3 regions of the Bacillus sp. 0209A genome follow, and region 2 is predicted to be linked to each of the others. Evidence: predicted binding sites of a transcription regulator. Region 2 holds the regulator's gene; each other region holds the start of a gene.
What was found. The regulator LexA, encoded in region 2, represses DNA repair genes until DNA is damaged. The targets are predictions, from matches to a motif close to CGAACATATGTTCG.
Positions count from the first base shown of each region.

Region 1: uvrB (excinuclease ABC subunit UvrB) is a predicted target of LexA. The motif match lies at 5,645-5,658, and genes of this name have one in related genera.
Region 3: recA (recombinase RecA) is a predicted target of LexA. The motif match lies at 5,307-5,320, and genes of this name have one in related genera.

Region 1 covers NZ_JBAIZV010000002.1:619,113-629,877, reverse strand. Annotated here, with positions in the region: gene hag (flagellin Hag) at 1-335, opposite strand, end outside; gene uvrA (excinuclease ABC subunit UvrA) at 701-3,574, opposite strand; gene uvrB (excinuclease ABC subunit UvrB) at 3,582-5,567, opposite strand; gene V6D44_RS08365 (CsbA family protein) at 5,751-5,981, opposite strand; gene V6D44_RS08360 (PEP/pyruvate-binding domain-containing protein) at 6,399-8,891, shown strand; gene V6D44_RS08355 (TetR/AcrR family transcriptional regulator) at 8,969-9,535, shown strand; gene V6D44_RS08350 (MFS transporter) at 9,566-10,765, shown strand, end outside.
Region 2 covers NZ_JBAIZV010000001.1:84,824-95,588, reverse strand. Annotated here, with positions in the region: gene V6D44_RS00310 (DUF4166 domain-containing protein) at 1-201, shown strand, start outside; gene V6D44_RS00305 (YndJ family protein) at 195-1,835, shown strand; gene V6D44_RS00300 (hypothetical protein) at 1,932-2,243, shown strand; gene V6D44_RS00295 (poly-gamma-glutamate hydrolase family protein) at 2,475-3,233, shown strand; gene V6D44_RS00290 (YndM family protein) at 3,260-3,712, opposite strand; gene fosM (FosM family fosfomycin resistance protein) at 3,890-4,312, shown strand; gene V6D44_RS00280 (hypothetical protein) at 4,393-4,815, shown strand; gene lexA (transcriptional repressor LexA) at 5,201-5,818, opposite strand; gene yneA (cell division suppressor protein YneA) at 5,967-6,284, shown strand; gene V6D44_RS00265 (YneB family resolvase-like protein) at 6,303-6,956, shown strand; gene V6D44_RS00260 (DUF896 domain-containing protein) at 7,020-7,253, shown strand; gene tkt (transketolase) at 7,421-9,424, shown strand; gene sirA (sporulation inhibitor of replication protein SirA) at 9,577-10,023, shown strand; gene V6D44_RS00245 (YneF family protein) at 10,109-10,327, shown strand; gene ynzD (aspartyl-phosphate phosphatase YnzD) at 10,401-10,574, opposite strand.
Region 3 covers NZ_JBAIZV010000001.1:245,526-256,290, reverse strand. Annotated here, with positions in the region: gene yfmH (EF-P 5-aminopentanol modification-associated protein YfmH) at 1-346, shown strand, start outside; gene ymfI (elongation factor P 5-aminopentanone reductase) at 400-1,128, shown strand; gene V6D44_RS00845 (DUF3243 domain-containing protein) at 1,209-1,466, shown strand; gene V6D44_RS00840 (DUF3388 domain-containing protein) at 1,596-2,387, shown strand; gene rodZ (cell shape determination protein RodZ) at 2,406-3,320, shown strand; gene pgsA (CDP-diacylglycerol--glycerol-3-phosphate 3-phosphatidyltransferase) at 3,370-3,951, shown strand; gene V6D44_RS00825 (competence/damage-inducible protein A) at 3,970-5,220, shown strand; gene recA (recombinase RecA) at 5,393-6,436, shown strand; gene V6D44_RS00815 (serine hydrolase domain-containing protein) at 6,605-7,780, shown strand; gene rny (ribonuclease Y) at 8,057-9,619, shown strand; gene ymdB (2',3'-cyclic-nucleotide 2'-phosphodiesterase) at 9,692-10,486, shown strand; gene spoVS (stage V sporulation protein SpoVS) at 10,686-10,765, shown strand, end outside.

The sequences.
Region 1 (10,765 bases), on a different contig from region 2:
TGAATAGCGCCAAGATCTGTAGTATCTTGAGTACCTGTGTTTCCTGCTTGAACAACTAGTTCACGAACACGCTGAAGGATTGAGTGAGTTTCAGTTAATGCACCCTCAGCTGTTTGGATAAGAGAGATTCCGTCTTGAGAGTTTTTAGAAGCCATTTCTAAACCTCTAATTTGTCCTCTCATTTTTTCAGAGATCGCAAGACCTGCTGCGTCATCTCCCGCACGGTTGATACGAAGACCTGAAGAAAGCTTCTCCATGTTTTTTGAGCTTGCATTGTTGTTTGAAGACAAACGGTTCAGTGTGTTAAGCGCTGCGATATTGTGGTTAATTCTCATGTGAAAAATACCTCCATGTGTATATGTTTTTGAAATCAAAGACTTCCTTTTCTTCAATTTCTGGCGCACTGTGATTCCAGTAAAGCTTCTGGCTGTTATGTAGAGCCTTCATAAAGGATACCTTCAAATCCCTTCATATAAAGGGCTTTTTTGCTTAATATGGAATACATTGTACGCCTTTCAATCCATATATCGGCAGTTTTTTGTAAATGTTTAGGAGTTTACCCGAAGAAATTTTACCCATCTGAATAAATGCTTCTTAATGATCGCAAAACTTTTTTCTTTTCTCGTTAAACTATAAAGGAAGCTTGCCTGCTAAGCCCAACCATGGACTTGCTGACAAGCTCCCTCTGAAAAGAATATTGTTAGGATGTAGCCGTTTCTTTCGCTTCCAAGAGCGTTTTCATGCGTTTTTTGTCTCGCTCTATAACAGGCTTCAAATAGCGGCCTGTATATGATTCTTCGACTTCCGTGATTTCCTCAGGCGTTCCCGACGCGATAATGGTTCCGCCTCCGGCTCCGCCTTCCGGCCCCAGATCCACAATATAATCCGCCGTCTTAATGATATCAAGATTATGCTCAATGACGAGTACTGTATCTCCGTTGTCCACCAATCGCTGAAGCACGACAAGGAGTCTGGCGATATCGTCGACGTGTAAACCTGTCGTCGGCTCATCTAAAATGTAAAGCGTTCGCCCTGTGGACCGTTTGTGCAGCTCAGACGCAAGCTTCACGCGCTGCGCTTCTCCACCCGACAAGGTTGTTGCCGGCTGTCCGAGCGTAATGTAACCTAACCCAACATCATAGAGGGTTTGGAGCTTACGCTTGATTTTCGGGATATTTTCAAAGAAAGAAAGAGCGTCTTCAACCGTCATATCAAGCACATCAGAGATGCTTTTTCCTTTGTACGTCACTTCAAGCGTTTCCCGGTTGTAGCGTTTGCCGTGGCATACCTCGCATGGAACGTACACGTCAGGAAGGAAGTGCATTTCAATTTTAATAATTCCGTCGCCGCGGCACGCTTCACATCTGCCGCCCTTCACGTTAAAGCTGAAACGGCCTTTTTTATAGCCGCGGACCTTCGCTTCATTTGTCTGCGCGAATACATCGCGAATGTCGTCAAACACACCGGTGTATGTCGCGGGATTGGATCTCGGCGTTCTTCCGATTGGCGCCTGGTCAATGTCTATGACTTTGTCCAGGTGATCCAAGCCTTTAATCTCTTTATGGCTGCCAGGCTTCGCTTTTGCTTTATGGAGCTTTTGCGCCAGCGCCTTGTGCAAAATTTCATTGACGAGTGTGCTCTTTCCTGAGCCGGACACCCCTGTAACCGCTGTGAATGTTCCTAGCGGAAATTTGGCATTCGCCTTTTTCAGGTTGTTTTCTGTAGCGCCTTTAATCTCAATAAAACGTCCGTCCGGCTTTCTTCTTTCAGAAGGCAATGGGATGAACTTTTTCCCTGATAAATAGCTGCCCGTTAATGAGTTTGCATCTTCCATCACTTCATCCGGCGTACCCGCGGATGTCACCTGTCCGCCGTGGATGCCGGCGCCGGGTCCAATATCAATTAAATAATCCGCTGCCATCATCGTGTCCTCATCGTGTTCGACGACAATCAGCGTGTTCCCAAGGTCTCTCATATTTTTCAGGGCGCTGATCAAGCGGTCGTTATCACGCTGATGCAGGCCGATAGACGGCTCGTCTAAAATATAAAGCACACCCGATAAGCGCGAACCGATTTGAGTGGCCAACCTGATACGCTGCGCCTCTCCTCCGGACAATGTTCCCGCTGCCCTGCTCAGTGTCAGGTAATCAAGACCGACTTTGTCCAGAAAGCTTAAACGCTCCACAATTTCACGCAAGATCAAATTGGCAATCTGCATATCTTTCTCAGAAAGGGTAAGGCCTTTGAAGAAATCAAGCGCGTCTCCGACAGACAGCTCGGTAATTTTGCCAATGTGGCGTCCGTCAATCAGCACGGCAAGCGCCTCTTTCTTTAACCGATAGCCTTTGCATGTCGGACAAGACTTCTGGGACATATACTGCTCCATTTGTTCACGAATGTAATCGGAGCTTGTCTCCTTATAGCGTCTTTCAATATTTCGCAATACGCCTTCAAATTGAATTTCGCCTTCACGTATTTGCCCAAAATCATTTTCATAACGGAAATAAATCAGGTCGTCTCCGCTGCCGTACAGCACTTTATCCAGCTGCTGCTTCGGCAGATCTTTTACAGGCACGTCCATATCAATGCCGTAGTGGGTGCAGACCGCCTCAAGCAGCTGCGGATAATATTGTGAGCTGATCGGTGTCCAAGGGGCGACTGCATTCTCCTTCAATGACAAATCTTGATTGGGGATGACGAGATCCGCATCCACTTCAAGCTTCATTCCAAGACCGTCACACGTCGGACACGCTCCGAACGGGCTGTTAAATGAAAACAGGCGCGGCTCCAGCTCGCCGATTGAAAATCCGCAGTGCGGGCAGGCGTGATGCTCACTAAACATCAGCTCTTCCTCACCGATGACATCAATCATAACTCGTCCTTCACCTAAACGGAGCGCCGTTTCCAATGAATCTGACAGACGGGCCGCCACGCCTTCTTTCACTACAATCCGGTCAATGACAACCTCAATCGAATGCTTTTTATTCTTTTCTAATTCAATATCATCAGAAAGCTCAGCCATTTCGCCGTCAATTCTGACTCTGACATAGCCTTGTTTTCTAATCTGTTCAAGCACTTTGACATGAGCGCCTTTCCGGCCAGAGACAATCGGGGCCAGCACCTGAAGCTTCGTCCGTTCCGGGTATTCCAGAATTCTGTCGACCATTTGCTCGATGGTTTGCGATGTAATCTCAATTCCGTGTTCCGGACAATGAGGCTTCCCTACTCTCGCATACAAAAGACGCAGATAATCATAAATCTCAGTTACCGTACCGACAGTTGACCTCGGGTTGCGGCTCGTTGTTTTCTGATCGATGCTGATGGCGGGAGACAGACCCTCAATTGCATCAACATCAGGCTTATCCATCTGCCCTAAAAATTGTCGGGCATAGGCAGACAGCGACTCGACATACCGTCTCTGCCCTTCCGCATATATGGTGTCAAAGGCAAGGGAGGATTTTCCTGAACCGGACAAACCCGTGACAACGACAAGCTGATCTCTTGGAATCGTTACATCTATATTTTTCAGGTTATGCGCCCTTGCTCCCTTCACCTCTATCCGATCCATAGCCATATGTTCATCATCCTTCCGCTTTTAGCTCTAAAAGTAAATCGCGAAGCTCCGCGGCTCTTTCAAAGTCAAGCGCCTTGGCGGCTTCTTTCATTTCGTGCTCCATCTGTTCAACGACTTTCTGGCGTTCTTTCTTCGTCATTTTCGACAGCTTCGGCGCGGCTTTTGTTTTGTATTCGGCTTTATCCTCAGCTGCTGCTGTGGCACGAATGACATCGCGAATTTCTTTATTTATGGTTTTCGGCGTAATGCCGTGCTCTTCGTTAAAACGCTCCTGCTGCTCGCGGCGGCGTGTTGTTTCATTCATTGCAATTTCCATCGACTTCGTTATTTTATCTGCGTACATAATGACGCGGCCTTCAGAGTTCCTCGCTGCCCGTCCGATCGTCTGGATCAGCGACCGCTCCGAACGGAGGAAGCCTTCCTTATCAGCATCCAAAATTGCAACGAGAGATACTTCGGGAATATCGAGGCCTTCCCTCAGCAGGTTAATGCCGATGAGAACATCATGCTTCCCAAGGCGCAGATCACGGATAATTTCAATCCGTTCAAGCGTCTTAATCTCTGAATGCAGATAATTTACTTTAATGCCAATTTCCTTCAGATAATCCGTCAGGTCCTCTGACATTTTCTTCGTCAAGGTTGTCACGAGAACCCGCTCATCCCGTTCGACTCTTGCTTGAATTTCGCCGATCAAGTCATCAATCTGGCCTTCAATCGGACGTACATCAATAAGCGGGTCAAGAAGCCCCGTCGGACGGATGATCTGTTCAATCATTTCATCCGTATGCTCAATCTCATACGGCCCTGGTGTTGCTGATACATACACGATATTGTGCATATGCTTTTCAAACTCTTCAAAACGGAGCGGACGGTTATCAAGCGCTGACGGAAGACGGAACCCATGATCCACAAGCACCTGTTTCCGCGCCTGGTCCCCATTAAACATGCCGCGCACCTGAGGAATCGTTACATGCGACTCATCTACCACGATCATAAAATCGTCAGGGAAATAATCAAGAAGCGTATACGGCGTTGAACCCGGAGGCCGAAGCGTCAAATGTCTTGAATAGTTCTCAATACCGGAGCAGAAACCCATTTCCCGCATCATCTCAAGATCATATCTTGTCCGCTGCTCTAAACGCTGCGCTTCAAGAAGCTTGCCATTTTCGTGCATGACCTTCAGCCGCTCCTCAAGCTCCTTCTCGATATTTTGAATCGCTTTCTCCATTTTCTCGGCCCGCGTTACGAAGTGGGACGCTGGGAAAATCGCAACATGATCACGGTCACCGAGAATTTCTCCTGTCAGGGCGTCCACTTCCCTGATCCGTTCGATTTCATCACCGAAAAATTCAACCCTGATACAATGTTCATCACGAGAGGCAGGGAAGATTTCCACTACATCTCCGCGCACACGAAATGTCCCGCGCTGGAAGTCGATATCATTGCGGGCATATTGGATGTCTACAAGTTTTCTGAGCAGTTCGTTGCGCTCTATTTCCATTTCAGGCCGCAGTGACACGACCATTTCCCGGTATTCTTCAGGCGAACCGAGGCCGTATATACAAGATACACTCGCGATGATAATCACATCTCTCCGCTCAAACAGAGACGATGTGGCGGAGTGTCTCAGTTTATCAATTTCATCATTAATACTGGCGTCTTTTTCTATAAACGTATCCGTTTGAGGCACATACGCCTCCGGCTGATAATAATCATAATAACTGACAAAATACTCGACAGCGTTGTTCGGAAAAAACTCCTTGAACTCGCTGTAAAGCTGTCCGGCAAGGGTTTTGTTATGGGCAATCACGAGAGTCGGCTTATTGACTTCTTTAATCAAATTAGACACTGTAAATGTTTTACCCGTTCCTGTCGCACCCAGCAGAGTCTGATGCTTCTTGCCCTCCTGAATTCCTTTTACAAGTTTTTCAATGGCTTTCGGCTGATCTCCCTGGGGCTGGTATTTCGAGACTAACTCAAAGCGATCTTTCACAAAATAAGCCTCCGTTTCTTTAACGAAATCTTCCTATAGATATAGTAACACAATGGAATGTAAAATCACTAAAAATACGAACTAAAGTTCGGTGGTTTTTTATTTCCAGCTGTTTTCATGTATAAAAAACCTGCTTTTAAAACGTAAAAGCAGGAATTCGTCGTTATATTCATTATGTCCGTTTTACTCTTCTTTTTTCTCGGCAGTTTTTTTGGCCATGTACAGTCCGCCAGCCACAAGAGACACAACATCCAATCCTACAATAAAATACGTTTCTGTATAGCCTTTTAAATAAGAGGCAAACAGCAATGCAGCTGTCAGGGCGATCGCCACATAATGATTAAAAGTGACTCTTGAAAAAAGGACAACAAGCATAAAAGGGAAAAACAATGCAAAAACGGCTTTTGTAATCAACAAAAACCCTCCTCAGGGATTCTTCATCTGATCTGATTATAGTAAAAAATGAAGAATCGGACAATCGTGCAATCGTTCCCTCTTTCTACACCATACCCTTTTTCAGGCGACATCAATCACCATCTTTGCACTTTGCCCCGGCCGACAGAAGCATTTGCGGTACTTTTGTATGAAGGGCAGTAAGCCTTAGCTTGATATTGAAGCCCGCCGGCATAGAAGAGCGCCCCCGAGAATAAATAGGCGGACAGCACTAGTTAAGCTGCACTTTTGATGATATTTTATTTAGGACTTTCTGCTTTTGACATCATTTTCCTAAAAATCTACAATTGAGCGATAGTGTTCACTATCATTTTTTGACCACAGGCTCCGTCATAAAAGACTAGAGAGAAAAAAAGGAAGGAAAGAGGGGTTTCAAATATGTATTCTTTTTTATTTCGCCAAGCAGAAGCGTCCAGCCAGCTGGCTGGCGCAAAAGGCATGAATTTAATTAAACTGACCAAACACGGGCTTCCTGTTCCGGACGGCTTTATCATTCAGACGAATGCGCTCACCCGTTTTATGGAGGATAACCAACTTCATGAGACTAGCGAAAATATCGAAAACGAGATCATCGGCGGAACATTTTCTGAAGAACTGAAACATGAGCTGACAAGTTCCTTTTACAAGTTAAGAGAATCATATCGCTCCGTTGCCGTTCGCTCTTCGTCTGCCTCGGAAGATTTAGAAGGCGCTTCATTCGCGGGGCAATATGAAACCTATTTAAATATCAAAACAGAGGAAGAGTTTCTAGCTAAAGTGAAAGAATGCTGGGCTTCATTCTTCTCCGGCCGAGTCAGCAGTTATAAGAAAAAAATGAACAACCAGATCGCAGAGCCGTTAATGGGTGTTGTCGTTCAGGGCCTGATCGATTCAGACGTATCAGGTGTAATTTTCAGCCGCAATCCTGTTACCCACGATGATAGAGAGCTATTAATCAGCGCCAGCTATGGTTTGGGGGAAGCTGTTGTATCAGGAAGTGTTACCCCAGACACATTTATAGTCAATAAATCTTCGTTTGAGATTCAGAAAGAAATAGGTGCAAAAGAAATCTACATAGAGTCCGCGGCAGAAGGAATTGCTGAAAGAGAAACGAGCGAAGACATGCGCAGCCGTTTTTGCCTTACAGATGAACAAGTGTTTGAACTGACTGAAATCACAAAAAAAACCGAAGACCTGTACGGGTATCCAGTCGATCTAGAATTCGGAATCGCAGATCATCAAGTATACCTTCTGCAGGCTCGCCCGATTACAACGATTGAACAGGACAAAAAAGCGGCAGAGGAAGAACGCAGCTTCATGATTACCGACGCTGATATGAATGATTTTTGGCTCAACATGGAGTCAAATATTGAAGGTCCGGTGAGTCCGCTATTTTCTTCGATCATTGTACCGGCCATGGAATACGGCTTGAAGAAAAACATGCAAAAGTTTCCGATCGGGGCAGTTACAGAAGAAGTGAAGCTTTATCGCGGGCACATTTATTCCAAAAACCAAGGCGGGCAGCAGCCTGATGAGGACTGCGGCAAAGAGCTTTTTCCGATATTATCGGAGCGTATGTATGACATCATCAAACACACGTACCTTCCATTTTACGAGATACTGGATCAGCTCGCACAAACTGATCATACTGCTGAAAGCGCACTTGATGCTTTTCGGAAATTAAAAGCCTTTTATCTCACGGCTTATGATGAGCATTTCAATATTGTTTTCCCGCAAATGCTTCTGACAAACAAATTGCAAGCGATGTACCAGCACATTCAAGGCGAGTCCGAAACCGCTCATTTTTACGAGATGCTGACAGGCAAAATGAACAAATCACTGGAAACTGACCGCTGCCTGTGGCTCTATTCCGTTAAAGTGCAGGAAAACCCGAACCTGCTGTTCATTTTTGAAAACACTGAGCCGGAACAGCTTCAGGAAAAATTGGAACAAACTGATGAGGGCAGACACTTCCTGAGGAACATCCATGAATTTTTACAGGACTACGGGTGGAGGTCTGTAAAGAGCCATGATCTGATTGAACAGATCTGGGCAGAAAATCCGTATTTTGCTCTGGCCAATATTCAAAATTACGTCCGCAATGGCTATCATTTTGACAATGAATTTCAGAAAACGAAAGAAAAACGAGAGAAATTATACCATGACTTCTTGAAAAATATAGAGGATCCCAATTTACAAGAGGAATTCAACCGTTATTATCAGTGGACGCTGAACGCTGCAAATATAATGGATGACCACCACTTTTATATTGACGCCATGCTGGATGCCAAGGCGAGGATCTTTTTGCTGAAGGTCGGTGAGTTACTGGCGGAAAACGGTGTCATTCAAGATCGTGAAGACCTTTGGTTCCTATATGATGATGAAGTGGAAAACGCGCTACTTCACCCTGTATCCCTGCAAGAAAAGGCTGAAAAACGCAGACAGGCCTTTCACGAGTATGAGCTTGCCAAAGCCCCTGCCTACCTCGGTACTCCGACAAAAGAACAGCTCAAAGTCGCTGAAGAAATTGTCGGCGCTGTGATAGAGGATGAAAAAAACACGGAGGATCATATCTTTGGCATTGCGGCATCAAGCGGCATGGCAACAGGTCCGGTGAAAATGATTCGGGACGCCAGTGAATTTTCTCAATTCGCTTCTGGTGAAGTGCTCGTTTGCAAAATGACCACACCGCTATGGACCAGCCTGTTTCAAGACGCCAAAGCGATTATTACAGATACAGGCGGCATATTGTCTCACGCTGCGATTATCGCTCGCGAATACGGCATTCCCGCCGTTCTCGGCACACGCACTGCAACAGAAAGACTTCGAGACGGAGACATCATCACTGTTGACGGGAGCAGCGGCAAAATCACAGTTGTCAGCCGGGCCTAACGCCTTCTCCCCCCTTTCTTATGCAAGCGGGGCAGGTGTATACTTGTCCTGCCAGTATATTCGCGAGGTGAAACGTATTGAGACCGACAAACAAGAGAATCCTTGACGCTGCCATGCAGCTGCTCGTCAAAAAAGGATATCGCGCAACGACTACAAAAGAAATCGCAGAAAAAGCAAATGTCAGTGAAGCGACGATTTTCAGGAATTTTAAAAACAAACAGGGGCTAGGCGAGGCTTTGCTTTCTCAGCCTTCTCCAAACAGGAGCCGCATTTTGGAGCAAACAGAAGGCGATTTGCACAAAGACCTGCTGCATATCGGAACCTGTCTCTTGGAGGAGCTCGAACATAGAAAAGATTTGATTAAAATCAGCTTTCGTGAACCGGCCATGTTTCAGGATGTCATCAACCACGTAACTGAATATCCCCAATCTATGAAACAGCTATTGGTTGATTATCTCAAAGAAATGGGTGAAAAAGGGGTTATTCAGACAGGAAATGAAGCGGAGCATGCGGACGTGTTCATGTCGCTCATTTTCGGTTATTTTATTCACCGCCTCCATTTAGGAGACCGGGTGATTTCAATGCCTCAGGAAAAAATGCTGGAGCATAGCACTGCTTTATTTGTCAAAGGAATCTCTCGATGAACTCCTTGGCATAAAAAAAGGAGGATCCCAATGAGTTCAAGAAAAGAATGGGCGCTGATCGTCTCGTTATTATTGGGGGCCATCCTGGTTCCCATTAACTCAACGATGATCGCGGTCGCGCTCTCATCTATATCCCATACGTATAACGAGTCCATCACAAGCATCACCTGGGTGGTTACCGTTTATTTAATCATAATGGCCGTCACACAGCCGATCGCTGGAAAACTCGGTGACATGTACGGCAACAAAACAATGTATTTATGGGGCGTCGGTCTATTTCTTATCGCATCTCTAGGCTGCGCCCTCTCACCGAGCCTGCTGCTGCTGATTGTATTTCGGGCATTGCAGGCTGTCGGCGGCGCACTGCTTACGCCAAACAGCATTGCCATTATCCGTCACGTTGTTTCTGAAAAACGCCTTCCGAAAGTATTTGGGTTTTTCGGGCTTGGCGCGGGACTTGGAGCAGCACTCGGGCCTTTCATCGGCTCTATGCTGATTGACAGCTTCAGCTGGCATTCGATTTTTTGGGTCAACATCCCGTTTCTCGCCATTGCTTTATTTACGGCATTAATCATGTTCCCTCAATATAAAGAAAATAAATCTGAAGCGCCGCTGGATATTATCGGGTCTGTCTTGCTTGCGGGCAGTATCGTTTCAATTATCCTGCTGACGAAAAATGAGGCTTCATGGGGCTATGCGGTATACAGTGTATTGATACTTCTTTTTGTTCCGCTTTTTTTCAGAAGAGAAAAACGCACACAGCACCCAATTATCGATTTTACACTGTTTAAAAGCTCAACCTTTACAAATGCCAATCTATCAGTCTTGTTGAGCAATCTAATGATGTATGCCATCTTATTGATTATGCCATTATTCATGACGAACCAATTTGGGCTTAATACGTCTAACAGCGGCATGGCGCTTTCTGTATTTTCGATCTTTATGTCGGCGAGCAACTGGGCGGGCGCACAGCTCCATCACAAATGGGGAGCAAAGAAAATCATTTTTCTTTCATTTGCCATGATGGCTGCAGCCAATTTATTATTTATGCTGTTAAGCAGCTCGCATTCCGTCTTGTTCCTCATGCTCTCTCTTATCCTGGGCGGGCTGGCGTCCGGAGTCGGACTGACCAGCATGCAGGTGTCATCGCTTGCCACAGTAGATCCTGGCATGTCAGGAGCGGCGTCCGGAATTTTCTCGACCTTCCGTTATTTCGGAAGCATCATTTCA
Region 2 (10,765 bases):
ACATCGGGAAAGCAATGGCTATTGCTATGCGGAAAACGAATACCGCTGCCAAAATGGCTGACGGGTACGTCCGTTGTTTGCGAAACGTTTGATGAAAGCAAGAATTGCTTCACCATTCAAGTGCATGTGCAAAATACAATTCTCGGCACTCTTTTCTATTATAAAGGAACGTTTCAGGAAGAAGAGAGAGAATCATGTTAAAACGAAATGGCATGATCAGTACGCTTTATTTTATAGGGTTTCTTGCAGCGGAAACACCCCATCTATCAGTGGCAGAGGCGCTTGTTTTGTTATCCATCCTCTTTTTCGTTCCGGGTATTTTTCCTTTTGTCTTTCATCAATCGCCGCTTCGGGCTGCTCAATATCTGGAATCTGGTTTCATACAGTGCTATCCGGCAGCCGCTTTCTTTGCGGTGCTGGCTCTTGTGACAGACATCGGGTGGTTCGCTCTGATCTGGTGGATCTACACTGTCTTTATGGCGTTGTACGCGCTCCTTCGCTTGCGGGATACAAAGATACATAGAATCGAAGAGACCTCAGTTTTGTTCGGGCTTATCTATTTGGCGGGGGGAGGGTTTTGGTTTTTTGCTTATGCTGCACATTTGCAGATCATGCAATTTGGCCCGCTTATCATTTTGCTGACTGCAGTCCACTTTCACTATTCAGCTTTTCTGATCCCGATCTTTAACGGCTTGCTCGGAAGAACCGCCAGAAATAATCGGATGTTGTATAGTTGGATAACATGGGTGATTTTGTTTTCGCCCATTCTTATCGCACTTGGCATCACATATTCAAAAACACTTGATGTCATTGCGGTTGGCATCTATATGGCGGCGCTTTATCTTCATGCATATTTGGTGTTTACCACAGCTTTTCGCAGCAAGACGGGAAAAATTCTTATTCGGCTTTCTTCTGCCGTTTTAATGTTAACGATCACTTTTTCGATGATTTATTCATTTGGTGTGTTTCGGCAGGAAGTTACACTGAGCATCAATCAGATGATTTGGATTCACGGTTTTATCAACGCGTTTGCTGTGATACTGCCCGCTCTCATCGGATGGAGAATAGAAGATCCAAAGCCTTTTGATGCAGACAGTGTAAAGATATTCAGCCGCATCTACGGAAAAAGAAGGATTGGAAAAGCCTTTTTAGCTGAGATTCAAGCTGAAAATAACGCTCAATACAGAGGGCTTGTGGATGATATGGAAAGCCTTCGTTCAAAAGATTTTTCACCCGAAAAACTGGCGCCGTTCATTCTATCGTTTTATGAACAAACCGTTGATTATGACGTTAAAGCAAAAGTGACGTGGAGCACGTGGTTTCGGCCGCTTGCATTTGTTTACGAATGGTTCAGCAGAAAAATCGGCCAAATACATCTGTCGACGAACCCTGATTGGTATAAAATGAACAGCACCATAAAGGGTGTTCATTCGAAAAAAGACGGAAGAAAAAGAGTGCGTGCCTGGATCAGAACAAATGAAAAAAACGAAACCATTTTTACCGCTCTATATTCAGTGTATCGTTCAAATGAAGAGGGGTATATGAACATCTCTCTCCCGCTTCCATTCAGCAGCATGATAGGCATTTTAAAGCCTTATCATCATCATGAGAAACTGGTTTTGACAAGCAGGCGGAGAAAAAACGGAGCTGGAGATGAGGGAATTTATCTGCAAACCAGAGCGGGAACTTGTCCGCTTCCTTTATCTGAGACCTTTCTGATAGAAGCTTCGCATGACAACAGATTAACCGCTGTTCATCATATGTGGCTGTTTGGATTAAAATTTCTAACTGTACATTACATTATTACATATTGTCGTCCAAATGAAAGAACCTAACACAAAAAAATGGCTTCGTCTGACAGCTGTTTGACGATTCGATCAGCTGCACTCCAATTCTGCGCCGCATCTAAACGGGAAAGGAAGTGACTAGCGATGTTTTATATCAGTTTATTTCTGGTTCTTTGGCTGGCTGCTGGATTTGCAGTGGGAATGAAACAAGTGTATGTCGATCAGCTGTTTGGTAAAGATATGATCGAAAGGCTGGAAAAAGAGAAGGGGGATCACAAGCGTGCTGACCGGTTTATCAAACATCGTGTTCTTTACATCGCAGCAGTAACATTAAGCGGGTTTATCGCTGTTTATCATGAAGTGAAAACAATCCCGCAAAGGCGAAAAATAAGAAAAATTGAAAAAAACATCATGAAACTGAAAGAAGCAAAGAAACGAAGAATCAATAGAAAATAAAAATGCACAGGCCAAAGAGCAGGTGCGTTTTTATTTTGGTTTGCTATGGGAATTGGGATACAGGCGGTGCCAATACCTTTTCATAAATTCAAAAATGAGAAGAACAGCGCCCGGGCTAATGGTATATAATATTGTGAATTTAACAAAAATTTAACAAGGAGGACGAGAGAATTCGTGCTAAAGCCTCAAAGAAACCGACATCCTGTTGATTTGGACTTAGAGGCGGAGTAGATGAAACCGGCCAAAGTATCCCTGCTCCGCCGTTTGCTCCATTCCTTGAAGCATGTTGATTGTAACATAGCCAAACGTTTCCCATCAACTCTTAAAATTGTAAAATTATTGATTGTTTTTGTGATGTTCATTCCGATTTCTTCAATTTACGCGGAAGATGTCTATCAGAATTTTGAGGAATTAAAAAACAATGAAAAGCCTTCAGATTACCGTATTGTTACGAAAGAAACCGGCAGTCCTGTCCTTATTTTAGCCATTCACGGAGGAGGTATTGAAGGCGGGACAAGTGAAGTAGCGAGAGAGCTCAACAAAGAGTCTTCGATGTATTTATTTGAAGGCTTAAAATCGTCAGGAAACTCTGTGATGCATATTACGAGTACGCATTTTGATGAGCCCCGGGCCTTGAGGATGACGGGAAGTTATGAATATGTCATTTCATTGCACGGGTATGCAGAAGAAGATCAGCAGATCGAAGTCGGCGGTACAGATCGCGTAAGAGCGGCAGATTTAGTTGAAGAACTGCAAAATGCCGGTTTTCCTGCTGTCTTGCTCAGTACAGACCATCCGCATGCAGGCGTTAGTCCGAATAACATTGCAAATAAATCAAAAACAGGTTTGAGTATCCAGATCGAAATGAGCACAGGTTTTAGAAAATCTTTGTTTGGCGTATTTTCTTTAAAAAGCAGATCTGTTACTCAAAATGAGAGGTTTTATGATTTTACCGAAGTGATGTCCCGTTTTCTGAAAAGTAACTACTGAAAAATAGGAGGCCATAAGCCGGCCTCCTATTCCTCATGCTTCTCATTGGTAACGTCAGGAAGCAATTCGTCTGCGGCTTCTGTTTGATATTGAAGGGTGTTATCCCTGGCTGTCAGTTCATTTCGGAAGGTTTCATCCAGCACATTCTTCAGCAAATACCGATGAAAAAAGTATTCAAAAACAGTAATACAGACAGCGGAAAGAAGAGCGGCTGCAAACGGTGAGAAATCATTTCTTGTTTGGGTTAAAGCAAAGACCCAAATCATAACGAATGAAAGTCCAAAGTCAGCCAATGAAGCTATAATATTGTTTGTTCTCGGAAGGACGAGCATGTCACCGGAAAGGTATGAGACAAAACCTAAGAAAAGTGCAATAAACATCACACTTAGAAAGGATGCGTAGTAGACCCTGTCCAATATTACATATAAAAGGGCGAGAGTGAAAGCAATCTTTGAAGAAAGTGCAATGAGATGTTTCATTTGATCACCTAAGTTGTTATTTTTAAGGAAAATCCTTTTCTTAATCGTCATCTTTGTTACAGTCATTATTTTAAACAATTCGGTTTTGTTTACACTGGTATTTTTTTCTTGTTGAATGAAACCTTCTTGGCGCAAAAACGTACATATGGTTGATCAGCTTTAGAGGGGGAATTTATTGTGGAGATAAAAGGAATCAATCATTTGTTATTTTCTGTTTCTCATTTGGACACATCAATCGATTTTTATCACAAAGTGTTTGATGCCAAGCTGCTGGTAAAAGGAAGAACAACAGCATATTTTGATTTGAATGGCATCTGGCTTGCACTTAATGAAGAGCCTGACATTCCGAGAAATGACATTAAAGCATCATATACTCATATTGCTTTTACTATTGAAGATCGTGAGTTTGAGGAAATGTCAGCAAAATTGAAAAGGCTTCATGTTCATATACTGCCTGGAAGAGAACGAAATGAACGCGATCAAAAGTCTATTTATTTTACCGACCCAGACGGCCATAAATTTGAATTTCATACCGGAACCCTTCAAGACAGGCTTCGTTATTATAAACAAGAAAAAACGTATATGAAATTTTATGATTGAAACGGCCTCGAGATATCGCAAAGAACATATACATAAATGTGAATAAAGGTTAAAATATGGTAAATGGGGGTTGGTTGAAAATGAAGATACTGGCCTTAACGGCAGTTTTGACGTGTTTTTTTGGCATTGGCAGTACCCATGCGTCAGCATTAGATTTTGATCACAAAACAGACTTTATTTTAAATGACAGCACAAAGTCGTTTGTTCTGGAAAATATCAGTGATGTTCCGGCAATCGAATATTTTTTAGGCTATCAGTTTACGATCTTGGGAGCCAATAGTTGTTCAGTTGAGCTTAAACTTCAACGGATGGGGCTTACGGGGCAATATACCACGCTGAGCACGAAACAATTCAGAGGCAGTTGGTTTGATTTTAGTGCTCAGGATAAAGTTTCAATTGATCCATTTCATCGATACCGTATCTTTGCAGAAGAACATTCGGAAAACTGCACAAGTGTTCGAGTAAAAGGGAGTTATGGTATTCAATATTTTCATTTTGATTGAAGCTCACGATGATAAAGGTGAGCTGTTTTTTTACATAAAATAGAACTAACTAAACTATGTACTAAATTTTCACATAAATTAATTGCCGCGCTCTCTGCATAAATCTAATTCCGTATCATTCCACGACCTAGTAATGAAACGTTTTTAAGCAGATCACGTCTAATGTTTTAAACGGACAACATTTCGATAAAAAGTTTCCTAAAGGAAAGAAAATTTCTTGACTTCAACAATTGTTTGGTGGATAATTATGGTGTAAACATGATGTTCTTTTCCTCCTATTCAGGCTCGCACCTAAAATTCAGGGCGAGCCTGCTTTTTTTGATACAATAAACCCCCTCTTCATAAAGGAAGAGGGGGTTATTTCATCATCTGATAGTTCAATAGATTAATGGACGGTTCTGAACACGCCAATTACTTTCCCTAGAATGCTGACATTCTGTAAGATGATAGGTTCCATCGTTGGGTTTTCAGGCTGTAAGCGAATGTGAGTATCCTCTTTATAGAAACGTTTTACCGTAGCTTCATCATCTTCTGTCATCGCAACGACAATTTCCCCGTTGTTTGCTATGTTTTGCTGTTTAACGATGACATAATCTTTATCGAAAATACCAGCGTCAATCATACTGTCTCCCATAATTTCAAGCATAAACACATGCTCGTCCGGGGGAACCATACGGTCAGGAAGCGGAAAATATTCTTCAATATTTTCTATTGCTGTAATAGGAGATCCCGCCGTGACTTTCCCGATGACCGGTACATTAACGACCTGGCTTTGCGGAATGTCTACTTCTTCATCAAGAATTTCTATCGCTCTTGGTTTTGTCGGATCTCGTCTGATCAGCCCTTTTGTTTCCAAGCGGGCCAAGTGGCCGTGGACAGTTGAACTGGACGCAAGCCCGACAGCCTCTCCGATCTCTCTTACGGAAGGCGGATATCCTTTTGATTTAACCTCTGCTTTAATAAAACGGAGGATATCAAGTTGCCTTTTTGATAGCTTCGTCATTTTTCGCACCTCAAAACGTCGATTTTAAGAAGATTATAGCATGATTTTCCTTACAGTACAAACATAGGTTCGAAAAAACAATTGACAGAAACGTTTGTTCGTATATACTGAAATTATAAAAAGCGAACAAACATTCCTGTTGGAGGTTATGATCATGGGTAAAGAATCTATTATTTTTGTCGGTCTGTTCACAGTGATTTTGAGCGCGGTAATCCTTTTGCTGTCATATACAAGCAGCGGCCAGGAGCTTAATCAGTATGTTAAAATAGAAGTCCAGCAAGGCGATACACTTTGGTCTATAGCCGGCCAGGTAGCAGATAAAAAGAAAATAAACAAAAGTGAATTTATTGAATGGGTGGCTGATAAAAATCATCTTCAGACGTCTGATATCCAGCCGGGAGATGAATTGGTGATTCCATTGAAAAAGAAACATCAGGATGCATATGAATTGGCAACTGTAAGATAGAGAGGAAAGATAGAAAAAATGAAAGCACTCATTTATGCCCGCGTAAGCACAAATAAAGAACAGCAGGAGACGTCATTAAAGCGGCAGGAGGAGGAGCTTACGGCAATTGCGGCCGAGAACGGCATGGAAGTCGTCAAAGTGATTTCTGAGAAAGCTAGCGGATATGAAATGGATCGGGATGGTGTATTTGGGCTGCTTGATGAGATCAAGAATTCTGGAATTGATGTCATTTTGGTTCAGGATGAAACTAGGCTCGGACGTGGAAATGCAAAAATCGCACTGCTTCATTGCATCTATAGAGAAGGTGTGAAAGTCTATACAACGGCTCACAGAGGTGAACTGGAGTTATCGGAGGCTGACTCGATGGTGCTGGAGATCGTCAGCATTGTTGAAGAGTACCAGCGGAAAATTCACAACATGAAAATCAAGCGGGGAATGAAACGTGCAGTAAAAAACGGTTTCAAACCGCAAAAAAACCTGAAAAACCAACATGAAAACAGCGGAAAAGAAAGAATAGAGGTGCCCATCTCAGAGATCGTCCGCCTAAGAGCGAATAAACTGACGTTCGCAGAAATTGCGGCTACGCTGAGAGGATTTGGGTATGATGTATCTAAAGCGACCGTCCACCGGCGGTTTCAGGAATACATAGAGAATGACGAGACAGCCGATTGAATCAGTTGTAAAACTCTTTTTGATCTAGTACTATATAGACAAAATGCCATAAAGGAGTTTAACATGATTTCAAACGAAAAAATTGCCAGAATTAATGAACTTGCTGCCAAAGCCAAAGCTGGCGTTATGACAGAAGAAGAAAAAGCTGAACAGCAAAAGCTCCGTCAAGAGTATTTGAAAGGTTTTCGCTCTTCTATGAAAAACACATTAAAAAGTGTGAAAATCATTGATCCGGAAGGCAATGATGTTACACCAGAAAAACTAAAAAAAGAAAAAAGAAATAATAAACTTCACTAATAGAAGAGGAATACGGCAATAACGTATTCCTCTTTTGCATATACTATAGCAACACTTTCATGGGACAAATTTCAACAAGTTTCTCTCAAATTTAAGCTGAAACAGTTGAGAAAAAGTCGTCAGACATTTATGATGTAAGGGTACAACACATAAGGAAGGGGATTTTTATGGATACAATTGAAAAGAAATCAGTTGCTACCATTCGCACACTGTCCATAGACGCTATTGAAAAAGCAAATTCTGGTCACCCAGGGATGCCAATGGGGGCAGCTCCAATGGCATACACGCTGTGGACAAAATTTATGAACGTAAGTCCGGCAAACCCTGGCTGGTTTAACCGTGACCGTTTTGTTTTATCTGCTGGACACGGATCAGCACTTTTATACAGCATGCTTCATTTAAGCGGGTTTGATCTTAGCATCGAAGATCTTAAGGGATTCCGCCAGTGGGGCAGCAAAACACCTGGACATCCGGAATTCGGACATACTGCCGGTGTTGATGCGACAACAGGACCGCTTGGCCAAGGAATTGCCATGGCTGTCGGAATGGCTATCGCTGAACGCCATTTAGCGGAAACTTACAACCGCGACTCATTTAACGTGGTCGATCATTATACATACAGTATTTGCGGTGATGGTGATTTAATGGAAGGCATCTCTTCTGAAGCCGCTTCACTAGCAGGCCATCTTCAGCTTGGCCGTCTGATCGTATTATACGATTCTAATGACATCTCTCTCGATGGAGATCTCGACCGTTCGTTCTCTGAAAACGCAAAACAGCGTTTTGAAGCAATGAATTGGGAAGTTCTTTATGTTGAAGATGGAAACAACATCGAAGAATTAACAGCGGCTATCGAAAAAGCACGCCAAAATGAAAAGAAACCTACATTAATTGAAGTGAAAACAACAATTGGATTTGGTTCTCCTAACCGTGCCGGTACATCGGGTGTTCACGGTGCGCCGCTTGGTAAAGAGGAAAGCAAATTAACAAAAGAAGCTTACGCGTGGACATATGAAGAAGATTTTTACGTTCCTTCAGAAGTTTATGAGCATTTCGCTAAAGCGGTTAAAGAATCAGGCGAGAAAAAGGAAAAGGAATGGAATGCCCAATTCGCTAAATATAAAGAAGTTTATCCTGAACTCGCTGAACAGCTTGAGCTGGGAATCAAAGGAGAGCTTCCAAAGGACTGGGATCAAGAGGTTCCTGTTTATGAAAAAGGAAGCAGCCTGGCATCCCGTGCATCTTCCGGTGAAGTTCTCAACGGCCTTGCGGAAAAAATTCCTTTCTTTGTGGGAGGATCTGCTGACCTGGCGGGATCAAACAAAACGACAATTAAAAATGCCGGTGATTTTACAGCGGCTGATTACTCAGGCAAAAACTTCTGGTTCGGTGTTCGTGAATTTGCGATGGGCGCAGCCTTAAATGGTATGGCGCTTCATGGCGGACTTCGTGTATTCGGCGGGACTTTCTTTGTCTTCTCTGACTACCTGCGTCCGGCAATACGCCTTGCAGCATTAATGGGTCTTCCTGTCACATATGTCTTCACACATGACAGTATTGCGGTAGGTGAAGACGGTCCGACGCACGAGCCAGTTGAACAGCTTGCTTCACTCCGTGCGATGCCTAATCTTTCCTTGATCCGTCCTGCAGACGGCAATGAGACAGCGGCAGCATGGAAACTTGCAGTACAAAGCAATGAACAGCCAACAGCGCTTGTATTGACACGCCAAAACCTTCCTACGATCGACCAAACAGCTGAAGAAGCATTGGCAGGAGTAGATAAAGGTGCATATGTCGTTTCTAAATCTAAAAACGAAACACCTGACGCTCTTCTCATCGCTTCAGGCTCCGAGGTGGGTCTTGCGATTGAAGCGCAGGCTGAATTGGCAAAAGATAATATCGATGTGTCTGTTGTCAGCATGCCTTCAATGGACCGTTTTGACAAACAATCAAATGAATACAAGAACGCCGTCCTTCCTGCAGATGTGAAAAAACGTCTTGCGATTGAAATGGGCTCATCATTTGGATGGGGCAAATACACAGGGCTTGAAGGAGACGTGCTCGGCATAGACCGATTCGGTGCATCCGCTCCCGGTGAAACCGTCATCAATGAATACGGCTTCTCAGTTCCAAACGTAGTGAACCGAGTAAAAGCATTACTCAATAAGTAAGTCTTTCAAAGAGGATGAGTCAAATCATCCTCTTTTTCTTGTTTATCCGACAAAAATAGTATTGGCTGTTTAACAGTAATAGACAATTCTTTCTTTTCTTCTTTTGTATAATAGAGTGCAAATGAAATGCTGCTGAAAAAGGGGATGAAAAGATGGAACGTCACTACTATACGTACCTGATAAAAGAGGAATTTGCCAATCACTATTTCGGGCGGGAATCGGTTATGTTTGAGCTGTTTCAAGACTATCATTGGACAAGCCTGACAAAGCAGCGGTATGAAATGACAGAGAAACAGATTCAATATATTACACAGCCAATCCCGATTTTACATATGCATCAGCGATTAAAAATGAATTTACACAACACGGATTACAGGCAGGTGGATTATATTTATAGATTAGCTTTACCGAAAGCAAAAGGCCACGCGACGTTTATGATGAAAGAGAACATGATAGAAATTGTGGCTTCGGGGAATTACGAGGCAGAAACGATATTCTTTGAAGTGTTGAGAAAAGTAAGCCCTTGCTTTCTGGCTATGGATTTCAATTCGAAGCGTTACGGCTGGCTAAATCCGGTGAAAGAAAGAAATTTTGTCTAAAACCGAAGAAAAAGAGATGTAAATGTTGTATAATAGCTTTTGGTTTAGTACACTTTAAACTAGACAACATGAAGGAGGAAATAAAATGACTTTATGGGTTGGCATCCTAGTGGGCGTTGTTGCATTGCTCATAGGTGTTGCACTCGGGTTTTTTATTGCTCGTAAATATATGATGAGCTATCTTAAAAAGAATCCGCCTATTAATGAACAAATGTTACGCATGATGATGATGCAAATGGGAATGAAACCTTCTCAAAAGAAAATCAATCAAATGATGAAAGCCATGAATAATCAAACGAAATAATACGTAAAGATTATGATATAGAGAAACATGGTTATAAAATAAAAAACCCTTATACGGGTTTTTTATTTTGCAATCATTCGTCACCCGCTACTGCTCGAAGGCGCTGCTTTTGATATTGTATGAGAAGATGGTCAAGCTCCTGACTGAGCTCTATCGTACTATGAGATGTCATTCCGTTCGCCATGACAATTTGCAGCAGCTCTGCTCTTTTTTTTTCGATTTCATTTAATAGATGCTCTCTAATCACAGGGATGTATCCTTTCATACATTAGATCTTCAAAGTAAATGTTTGTTTATATTATATCCATATTTATACTAATTTTCAAATGAGAAGGAGTACAATAACTCAATGTCAAATTAAATTATATAAGTTTTTTCTGAAAATAGAAATCCTTCAAGTGAAAGTGTTAAAAAAATGAAATGATTTTGTCATTTGAA
Region 3 (10,765 bases), 160 kb from region 2:
TTTTACTGCTGAATATGGGTTCGGTTTTGCGGCGATCGGCGGTGATACGCCGGAACCTGATCAATTGGCTGAAGACATTTCAAGCATGCTTCTGCGCGCCGGTGAATTGATTACTGCTGAAAAGATTGAACTTGCCAGAAAGAAAAAGATCGGTACATTTCTAAAGGCGCTGAATTCACCTGAATACATCGCCAATCAATTTACCCGTTATGCTTTCTTGGGTATGAGCCTGTTTGACGTCGTATCGGTTCTCGAGCAAATTACCCTCGAAGATGTCCGGCAAGTCATACAAGAGGAAATTGCTGCAGACAGGTTGACTGTCTGTAAGGTTGTTCCCAAATCATAACAAAACATCCCTCCTGTGTGAGGGGTGTTTTTCTGCGGAAAGAAGGAAAGAGGATGAAAAAAACAGCATTGATCACCGGAGCAAGCGGCGGCATCGGTAAAAGCATAAGCGAAACGCTTGCGGCAGAGGGATACAATCTGCTGCTGCATTACAATACAAATCAAAACGCAGCATCGGAGCTTGCTGAAAAACTAAGAGAGGCGTTTGGCATTCATGCTGAGATTTTGCAAGCCGATCTGTCCGTACCGGAAGGAGCAGATAAGCTGACAAGATCAATTGTTCAGCCGGTTGATGCCATTATTTTAAATAGCGGCAGAAGCCATTTTGGGTTGATTACGGATGTAGATAATGCAACGGTCCAGGAAATGGTTCAGCTCCATGTGGCAAGTCCGTATATGTTGACGAGAAACCTTCTTTCAGGCATGATCCGGAATAGAACAGGAGCGATTGTGGCTGTCAGTTCTATTTGGGGAGAGACTGGAGCATCTTGTGAAGTGCTGTACAGTATGGCAAAGGGAGCTCAACACTCGTTTGTAAAAGGACTGGCTAAGGAGCTGGCGCCAAGCGGAATCAGAGTAAACGCTGTAGCGCCGGGCGCGGTTGATACAAATATGATGAATCAATTTACCCCGTCTGAAAAAGAAGAGATCGCTGATGAGATCCCGATCGGCCGGCTGGCCCGGCCGCAAGAAATTGCGGATGCAACAGTTTTTCTCCTGTCTGAAAAAGCGTCATATATCACCGGCCAAATTCTGTCGGTGAATGGCGGCTGGCACTGCTGATCCGAAAATATTCGGTGTATAGTTTCTTTTGCGAAGGACACAATAATCTTGTAACTTCACATGAAATGGAGGAAACGAGCATGTCAGTATTAGAAAACTGGGATAACTGGAAAAACTTCCTTGGCGACCGTTTGAACTATGCGCAAGATAAAGGCATGAGCCAGGATACCATTACAGAACTTGCGACAGAAATCGGCGGTTACTTGGCTAATGAAGTGGAATCTAAAAACGAGCAGGAAAAAGTGCTGGCAGATCTTTGGAGCGTAGCATCAAAAGATGAACAGCACGCTATTGCCAATATGATGGTTAAGCTTGTTGAAAATAACAGCACTCACTAGGAAGAGAGGAGATTTTTCCTCTCTTTTTTATGTTTTCCTCATCACAGCAACATTCTTCTTTCTAATTAGAGAAAAATGCTTTATGATAAAGGAAGGTAAAATTTTGCCACAATGAAGGGGGTATATCATTTGGCAAAGCTCGAATGGTATTTTGAATATGAAATTCAAGTGAACCGCCCCGGACTGCTCGGGGATATTTCATCTCTTCTTGGGATGCTTTCTATTAACATCGTAACGATAAACGGCGTCGATCTTTCCAGAAGGGGAATGCTCCTCAGGTGCCGCCATATAGATCAAATTAAACGGTTAGAATCAATCTTAAAAACGATGGAAACAATTAAAGTAACGAAGCTGAGAGAACCAAGGCTTCGCGACCGTCTTGCCGTACGTCACGGCCGTTACATTCAAAGGGATGCCGATGACAAGAAAACGTTCCGCTTTGAACGAGACGAGCTAGGCTTATTAGTCGATTTTATGGCCGAACTGTTCAAAAAAGAAGGCCATAAATTAATCGGAATCCGAGGGATGCCGCGTGTCGGAAAAACGGAATCAATCGTGGCCTCCAGCGTGTGCGCAAGCAAAAGGTGGCTGTTTGTGTCATCAACCTTGCTGAAGCAGACAATAAGAAGCCAGCTGATTGCCGATGAATACAGCACTGAAAATGTTTTTATCGTTGATGGAATTGTATCAACACGAAGAGGGTCAGAACGCCATCTCCAGCTGGTCAGAGAAATCATGAGGCTGCCTGCAACAAAAGTGGTGGAGCATCCTGACATATTCGTTCAAAACACAGAGTATACACTAGATGACTTTGATTATATTATTGAACTGAGAAATGGCCCCGATGAGGTTATTACATATGAACATGCTGAGGAACCCCAACTGTTTGATCAATCCGGGTTTTCAAGCTTTGATTTTTAAAATTGGAAGGTGTTTGTTGTGACTGAACTAGGAATCCGGCTGAAAGAGGCCAGAGAGGAAAAAGCAATGTCATTGGATGATCTCCAAGCGGCAACAAAGATTCAAAAAAGGTATTTAACCGCCTTGGAGGAAGGAAACTATGACATTATTCCGGGGAAGTTTTATGTTCGGGCATTCATCAAGCAATATGCCGAGGCCGTCGGGCTTGATGCCGATCAGCTGTTTGAGGAGCATAAAAAAGATATCCCGAATACGTATCATGACGATGTGTCTGAAAAGATCTCGGGCATGAAGCTTCAAAAGGAGATGCCAAAGTCGGCATCTAAGGCGCTGGAACTGCTGCCAACGATACTTGTGATTCTAGGTGTAATTGTTGTGATTGCGATTGTGTACGCGATTATACAATTTACGAATCATAAAAGCAGCGATGATAATCATTCAGCTTCGGAAAAGACAATTACGCAAAGTGAAAGCAAGTACGAAATCCCTAAAGATTCAACGCTAAAAGAGAATCAAAATAACAGCTCTGAAAAAGAGGCTGACACTAAAAAAGAAACAAAAGAAAATGAAGATAAAAAAGAAGAAAGTGACAGTGATAAACTGGAGATTAAAGCAACTGGCACTGAAGGATCGTTAACAACTTATGAAGTGTCCGGCGCTGATAAAATCGAGCTTGAATTGAAGGCATCAGACAGCTCTTGGATTCGAGTGCGCGATGAAAACAGCAGCTCTTTAAAAGAGGGAACGCTGAAAAAAGACGAAACCTATAAAAAAGACATAACCGATCAGAAACAAGTTGAAATCCGCACCGGATATGCACCTAATCTGAAAATAAAAATTAACGGTAAGGTTCTTTCCTATGAACTTGATCCGAAAGATGTGATGGCACAAACCATAAAGATTGTAAATAAAAAGGAAGAAAAGTCATCTTAATTACCAGGTGACTTTTCTTCACGTCCGAGTATGAAATTGGAGGGGCTTTATGTTTAACTTACCAAATAAAATCACACTAGCTAGAATCGCATTAATCCCAATCTTCATGGTGATCATGCTGGCGCCGTTTGACTGGGGCAGGCTCGAATTTGGAGACGAATCGATCCCAGTCGCACACTTGGCGGGCGCTATTCTATTTATTGTTGCAGCCACAACAGACTGGGTGGACGGGTATTATGCCCGAAAGCTGAATCTCGTGACAAACTTCGGGAAATTTCTTGATCCGCTTGCGGACAAACTGCTTGTATCCGCAGCGTTAATTATCCTTGTTCAATTTGATCTTGCTCCAGCTTGGATGGTCATTGTGATTATCAGCCGGGAGTTTGCCGTGACAGGTTTAAGGCTTGTCTTAGCCGGAACTGGAGAAGTCGTAGCAGCTAATACGCTTGGTAAAATTAAAACCTGGGCACAAATCATTGCGGTTTCCGCATTGCTTCTTCATAATCTTCCGTTTGAACTTGTGTCATTCCCGTTTGCTGACTTGGCGCTGTGGGTAGCCGTCTTCTTTACTGTCGTTTCAGGTTGGGAATACTTCTCCAAAAATTGGGAATCGCTGAAAACATCTAATTAAGAAAGAAGGACTTACGTCATGGAATTTCCAAAAAAAGCAGAAATTATTGCAGTCGGTTCTGAGCTGCTGCTTGGCCAAATCGCCAATACAAATGCTCAATTTATCAGCAAACAGCTCGCTGAAATCGGAGTGAACGTATTTTATCATACAGCAGTCGGAGATAATCCGGAGCGGCTGAAGCAGGTCATCCGTACTGCTGAAGAACGATCTGACTTCATTGTTTTTTCAGGAGGTCTCGGACCGACAAAAGATGATCTGACGAAAGAAACGATTGCAAATGTGCTGGGCCGTCCGCTCGTATTAAATGATGAAGCGTTCCAATCCATTGAGGATTATTTCAAACGGACAAAACGAACGATGTCACCTAATAACCGAAAACAGGCGCTTGTGATCGAAGGATCTGACGTACTGGCGAATCACTTCGGAATGGCGCCGGGAATGCTCACAGAGCACGATTCGCGCTTTTATATGCTTCTTCCTGGGCCGCCAAGCGAATTGCGTCCCATGTTTGAAAACGAGGCAAAGCCTCTTCTGCTGAAAAAGATGGGCTCAAATGAAAAAATTGTGTCAACCGTTCTTCGCTTTTTCGGTATCGGCGAATCTCAGCTTGAAGCCGACTTGGAAGATATTATTGATGCGCAAACGAACCCGACAATCGCTCCTTTGGCGGCTGACGGAGAGGTAACGCTGCGTCTGACAGCCAAACATGCTGACGAAAAGAAAACGGGGCGTCTGTTAAAAGAAACAGAGGCTGTTATCTTAGAACGTGTCGGGGAATTTTTCTATGGCTACGATGATACTTCCCTTGTAAAAGAGCTTTCTAAAGCATGTAAGGAAAAAGGCATTACGATTGCCGCCGCAGAAAGCTTTACCGGCGGGCTGTTTTCTGAATGGCTGACGGATCTTAGCGGTGCTTCAACACTATTTACCGGCGGCGTTGTTTGCTATTCAAACGACGTGAAGCAGCATGTGCTTGGCGTCAAGAAGGATACTTTAGACCGTTTTGGGGCGGTCAGCAAGGAGTGCGCATCAGAGCTGGCAAAGGGTGTTCAAAAGCTCACTGGCAGCGATATCGGCATCAGCTTTACCGGTGTAGCAGGTCCTGATACGCAAGCAGGGCATGAGCCTGGACATGTGTTTATCGGCATTTCAGCAAATGGAAAAGAAGAGGTTCACGAGTTTCACTTTGCGGGTTCCAGAACGGGAATCAGAAAACGCGGCGCCAAATACGGCTGCCATTTAATCTTGAAGCTTTTAGAACAAAAATAATATTTTCAGCACATTATCCTCCTAAGAAAACATGATTTCTCTGATCCATTATGGTATTTTGATAGAAATCACGCCAAGAAAAAATCCGAATATGCGTTCGCTTTTTTCTTGGCAAATCCCTTCAAACAGGGTATAGTATATGTAGTGGTAACATAAAGGAGGAAAAAATAGAATGAGTGATCGTCAGGCAGCCTTAGATATGGCTCTTAAACAAATAGAAAAACAGTTCGGCAAAGGTTCCATTATGAAACTGGGAGAAAAGACAGATACAAGAATTTCTACTGTCCCAAGCGGCTCCCTCACTCTTGATACGGCACTAGGAATTGGCGGATATCCGCGCGGACGGATTATTGAAGTATACGGTCCTGAAAGCTCGGGTAAAACAACTGTGGCGCTTCATGCGATTGCTGAGGTTCAGCAGCAGGGCGGACAAGCCGCGTTTATCGATGCAGAGCATGCGTTAGACCCGGTATACGCGCAAAAGCTCGGTGTCAACATCGAAGAGCTTTTACTGTCTCAGCCTGACACAGGCGAGCAGGCGCTTGAAATTGCGGAAGCGTTGGTTCGAAGCGGTGCAGTTGACATTGTTGTTGTCGACTCTGTGGCGGCTCTCGTTCCGAAAGCGGAAATTGAAGGCGACATGGGAGATTCGCATGTTGGTTTACAAGCACGCTTAATGTCTCAAGCGCTTCGTAAGCTTTCAGGAGCCATTAACAAATCGAAGACAATCGCGATTTTCATTAACCAAATTCGTGAAAAAGTCGGTGTTATGTTCGGGAACCCGGAAACAACTCCTGGCGGCCGTGCGCTGAAATTCTACTCTTCCGTACGTCTAGAAGTGCGCCGTGCTGAACAGCTGAAACAAGGCAACGACGTAATGGGGAACAAAACGAAAATCAAAGTCGTGAAAAACAAGGTGGCACCGCCGTTCCGTACAGCCGAAGTTGATATTATGTACGGAGAAGGCATTTCAAAAGAAGGCGAAATCATTGATCTTGGAACTGAACTTGATATCGTGCAAAAAAGCGGTTCATGGTACTCTTATGAAGAAGAGCGTCTTGGACAAGGCCGTGAAAATGCAAAACAATTCTTGAAAGAAAATAAAGATATCATGCTAATGATCCAGGAGCAAATTCGCGAACATTACGGCTTGGATAATCACGGAGCAGTGCAGCAAGCTGAAGAGGCACAAGAAGAATTAGAATTTAAAGAATAAAAATAAAATCAGTTTGAAATGATACTAAAGGCTGGGTGAAAAACTCAGCCTTTTTATTTTTGCAAAAAATGATAAAAATATTGCTTTTTTTGACAACTTTTTCAGTGCCTCATTCGTCTAACAAAACGTGTGCAAAATGGATTTATTTATTTTGGGAGGAAAAAATAAATGACAAGCCCAACCAGCAGAAGAACTGCGAAACGCAGACGGAAAAAACTAAATAAAAGAGGCAAACTTTTGCTTGGTTTTTTAGCGGCGATGATTTGCTTTTCGATTTGGAATGCGCTTCATCGAGATAGTGAAGAGAACGAGCCATCTCAAGAAACTGCAGCAGTTTCAGATACCGGTCAGAAAAAAGAGGCTAAAGAGAAAACCGCCAAAAAAACAGAGGAACAAATCAAAACAGTGGACCGTAATCAAAAAATCAGCAATTATTTAAATGAGATCGGTTTCAGCGGAACAGCCATGATTGTCAGAAATGGAGAAATCGTAACTCATAAAGGTTTTGGTTATGCAGACCGTAAACATCACATTCACAATAATCCTTTGACATCTTTTTATGTCGGTTCGTCACAAAAAGCGCTGATTGCAACCGCTATTTTGCAGCTTGAGGAAAAGGGAAAACTTCAGACAAGTGATCCGGTAAGCACGTATTTACCTCAATTCCCTAACGGACAAACGATTACTTTGAAGAATCTGCTCACACATACATCTGGAATAAACGGACATATTGAGGGTAACGGGGCAATCACTCCGGACGATTTAATAAAAGACATAGAACGTCAGGGAATCAAACGTCAGCCGGGCGTATGGGACTATCAGGATTCCAACTATTCTGTTCTCGCTTATATTGTTGCTGAAGCAAGCGGTGAGTCCTATGAAAAATACATAACGAATCATATTTTTAAATCGGCGGGGATGACGCATGCGGGCTTTTACAAAACATATCATAAAGAACCTTATCCGGCTGTCGGTTATAAGCTGAAGGCCAGAAGATCAATTACACCGTATATGCCCGATTTATCCCAGCTGTATGGAGCCGGTGATATCTATATGAGCGCTGTAGATATGTACAAATTTGACCAAGCGCTAATAGACGGCAAACTGTATTCGCAAAAAAGCTATGAAAAGATGTTTACACCGGGGAGCAGCTCCACATACGGTATGGGATTTTATATTGCTCCCGGGAGCTATTCAAACCATGGTGTCATGCCGGGCTTCAACATCTTGAACAGTTTTAGCAAATCTGGGCAAACCATTGTTATTTTGTTGTCGAACATTCAAAATAACGCTAAACTAGGCCAAGTGAACAATAAAATATACCAGCTTCTGAATCAAGAGTGATTCATGATCTTTTTTTGGGAAGGATTGCACGCAGCACCAAAAAGGCAACTGGTCTGCAAACGTTAAGATGGCAAGCTTGACAAGTATTTCCGACACATTTACAATGAAGTTGTAACATTTGTTTTTTTAACATGATTGTTAAACCATTTAAACTTGACAAGGGCGATGAAAATACTCATTCCCTGTGAAGGTTCTGTATGTTGAGAAAACTAGACAATGTACATGCCGACACTTATTTAAGCAACAACCAAGTTCATAGCAAGAGGAGGTGAAAGTATGACCCCAATTATGATGGTTCTCATCTCCATTTTGCTGATTCTACTCGGTTTAGTTGTTGGCTACTTTGTTCGTAAAACCATTGCCGAAGCGAAAATTGCGGGCGCACGCGGTGCAGCCGAGCAAATTCTTGAAGATGCAAAGCGTGATGCTGAAGCACTGAAAAAAGAAGCTCTGCTTGAAGCAAAGGATGAAATCCACAAACTTCGAATAGATGCTGAACAGGAAGTTCGTGAAAGACGAAATGAGCTTCAAAAACAAGAAAACCGTTTACTCCAAAAGGAGGAAAACCTTGATCGCAAACATGAGGGAATTGATAAACGGGAAGCGATGTTGGAGAAGAAAGATCATTCTCTGAATGAACGACAACAACATATTGAAGAGATGGAAAGCAAAGTGGATGAGATGATTCGTATGCAGCAGTCAGAGTTGGAACGAATTTCGAGTCTGACTCGTGATGAGGCAAAACAAATCATCCTTGAACGGGTTGAAAACGAGCTTTCACATGACATCGCCATCATGACAAAAGAAACTGAAAACCGCGCGAAAGAAGAGGCGGATAAGAAAGCGAAAAACATTCTTTCACTCGCCTTACAGCGCTGCGCAGCGGACCACGTTGCTGAAACAACGGTATCAGTTGTTAATCTTCCAAATGATGAGATGAAAGGACGTATCATCGGACGGGAAGGGCGTAACATTCGTACGCTTGAAACGCTGACAGGAATTGACCTGATTATTGATGATACACCTGAAGCTGTCATTCTTTCCGGATTTGATCCGATCAGACGTGAGACAGCAAGGATTGCTCTTGATAAACTCGTTCAGGATGGCCGTATTCATCCGGCACGGATTGAAGAAATGGTAGAAAAATCTCGCCGCGAGGTCGATGACTATATTCGTGAGATGGGTGAGCAAACGACATTTGAGGTTGGTGTTCATGGCCTCCACCCAGATCTCATCAAGATTCTCGGCCGCTTAAAGTTCCGTACAAGCTATGGTCAAAATGTGCTTAAGCATTCCATGGAAGTCGCATTCTTGGCCGGCCTAATGGCATCGGAGCTTGGAGAAGACGCAAAGCTTGCTAAACGTGCAGGCCTACTTCACGACATCGGAAAAGCAATTGATCATGAAGTAGAAGGAAGCCACGTTGAAATCGGAGTTGAGCTTGCGACTAAATATAAAGAGCACCCAGTCGTGATTAACAGTATTGCATCACACCACGGGGATGAAGAGCCGACTTCCATTATCGCTGTGCTGGTAGCGGCAGCAGATGCGCTTTCCGCTGCAAGACCTGGCGCAAGAAGTGAGACGCTCGAGAATTATATTCGAAGACTTGAAAAGCTCGAAGAAATTTCTGAGTCCTACGAAGGTGTTGAAAAATCATTTGCCATTCAGGCTGGACGCGAAGTGCGTATTATGGTGAAGCCGGATTCAATTAATGATCTTGAAGCTCATCGACTGGCGCGAGATATCCGTAAGCGAATTGAGGACGAGCTCGATTATCCAGGTCATATTAAAGTGACAGTAATCAGAGAAACCCGAGCCGTTGAGTATGCAAAATAAAGTGATGCGCTAAGCATCACTTTATTTTTTTGACGGCCAAAGAATTTGAAGATTAGGAAGGATTTTTACAAAATGAGAATTTTATTTATCGGAGATGTTGTCGGTTCACCGGGCCGTGACATGGTCAAAGAATATGTACCAAAGCTAAAATCAAAATATAAGCCTCACTTTACTATTATTAATGGTGAAAATGCCGCACATGGAAAAGGCCTGACGGAAAAAAATTATCACAGCTTAATCCAGGCTGGCGCCGATGCAATCACAATGGGGAACCACACATGGGACAAAAAAGAAATTTTCGATTTTATAGATGACGTTCCGAACTTGGTTCGCCCTGCAAACTTTCCAGAAGGAACACCGGGAAAAGGGATCACATATGTGAAAGCAAACGGCAAAGAGCTTGCCGTCATTAATTTACAAGGACGCACGTTTTTACCGCCGCTTGATGATCCGTTTTTAAAAGCGGATGAGTTGATTGCCGAAGCTGCGAAAAGAACACCGTACATTTTTATCGACTTCCATGCCGAAGCGACAAGTGAAAAGCTCGCACTTGGCTGGTATACAGACGGCCGGGCATCAGCTGTCGTCGGAACTCATACACATGTGCAAACAGCGGATAACCGCATTTTTCCAAAGGGTACGGCATATATTACTGATGTAGGGATGACTGGCCCATATGACGGTATACTGGGGATGGACAGAGAGACGATTATTAAGCGATTCAAAACGAACCTTCCAGTCCGCTTTACTGTCGCTGAAGGAAAAACAACGCTGAGCGGAGTTGTCATTGACATCGACGACCAAACGAAAAAGGCTGTCAAAATTGACCGGATCTTGATCAATGATGATCACATGTTCTTTGAATAATTGAACATATGGTTATTTTATAAAAATATTAAAAAGAAAAGCAGGAATATAGCAACTCCTTAGTGAATATAGTAAAAATGGAAGGTAGCCCGCTATTTTTGAAAAGCATTGTGGGGATGGCTTTTTGGATAGCAACATCTAATAATGATTGTTCTAATGAACACTCACTTATCCATTGTAAAACTAAGGGGGAGCAGAAATGGAAATCTTAAAAGTTTCAGCAAAATCGAGTCCAAATTCAGTGGCAGGTGCGCTTGCGGGTGTGTTAAGAGAGCGAGG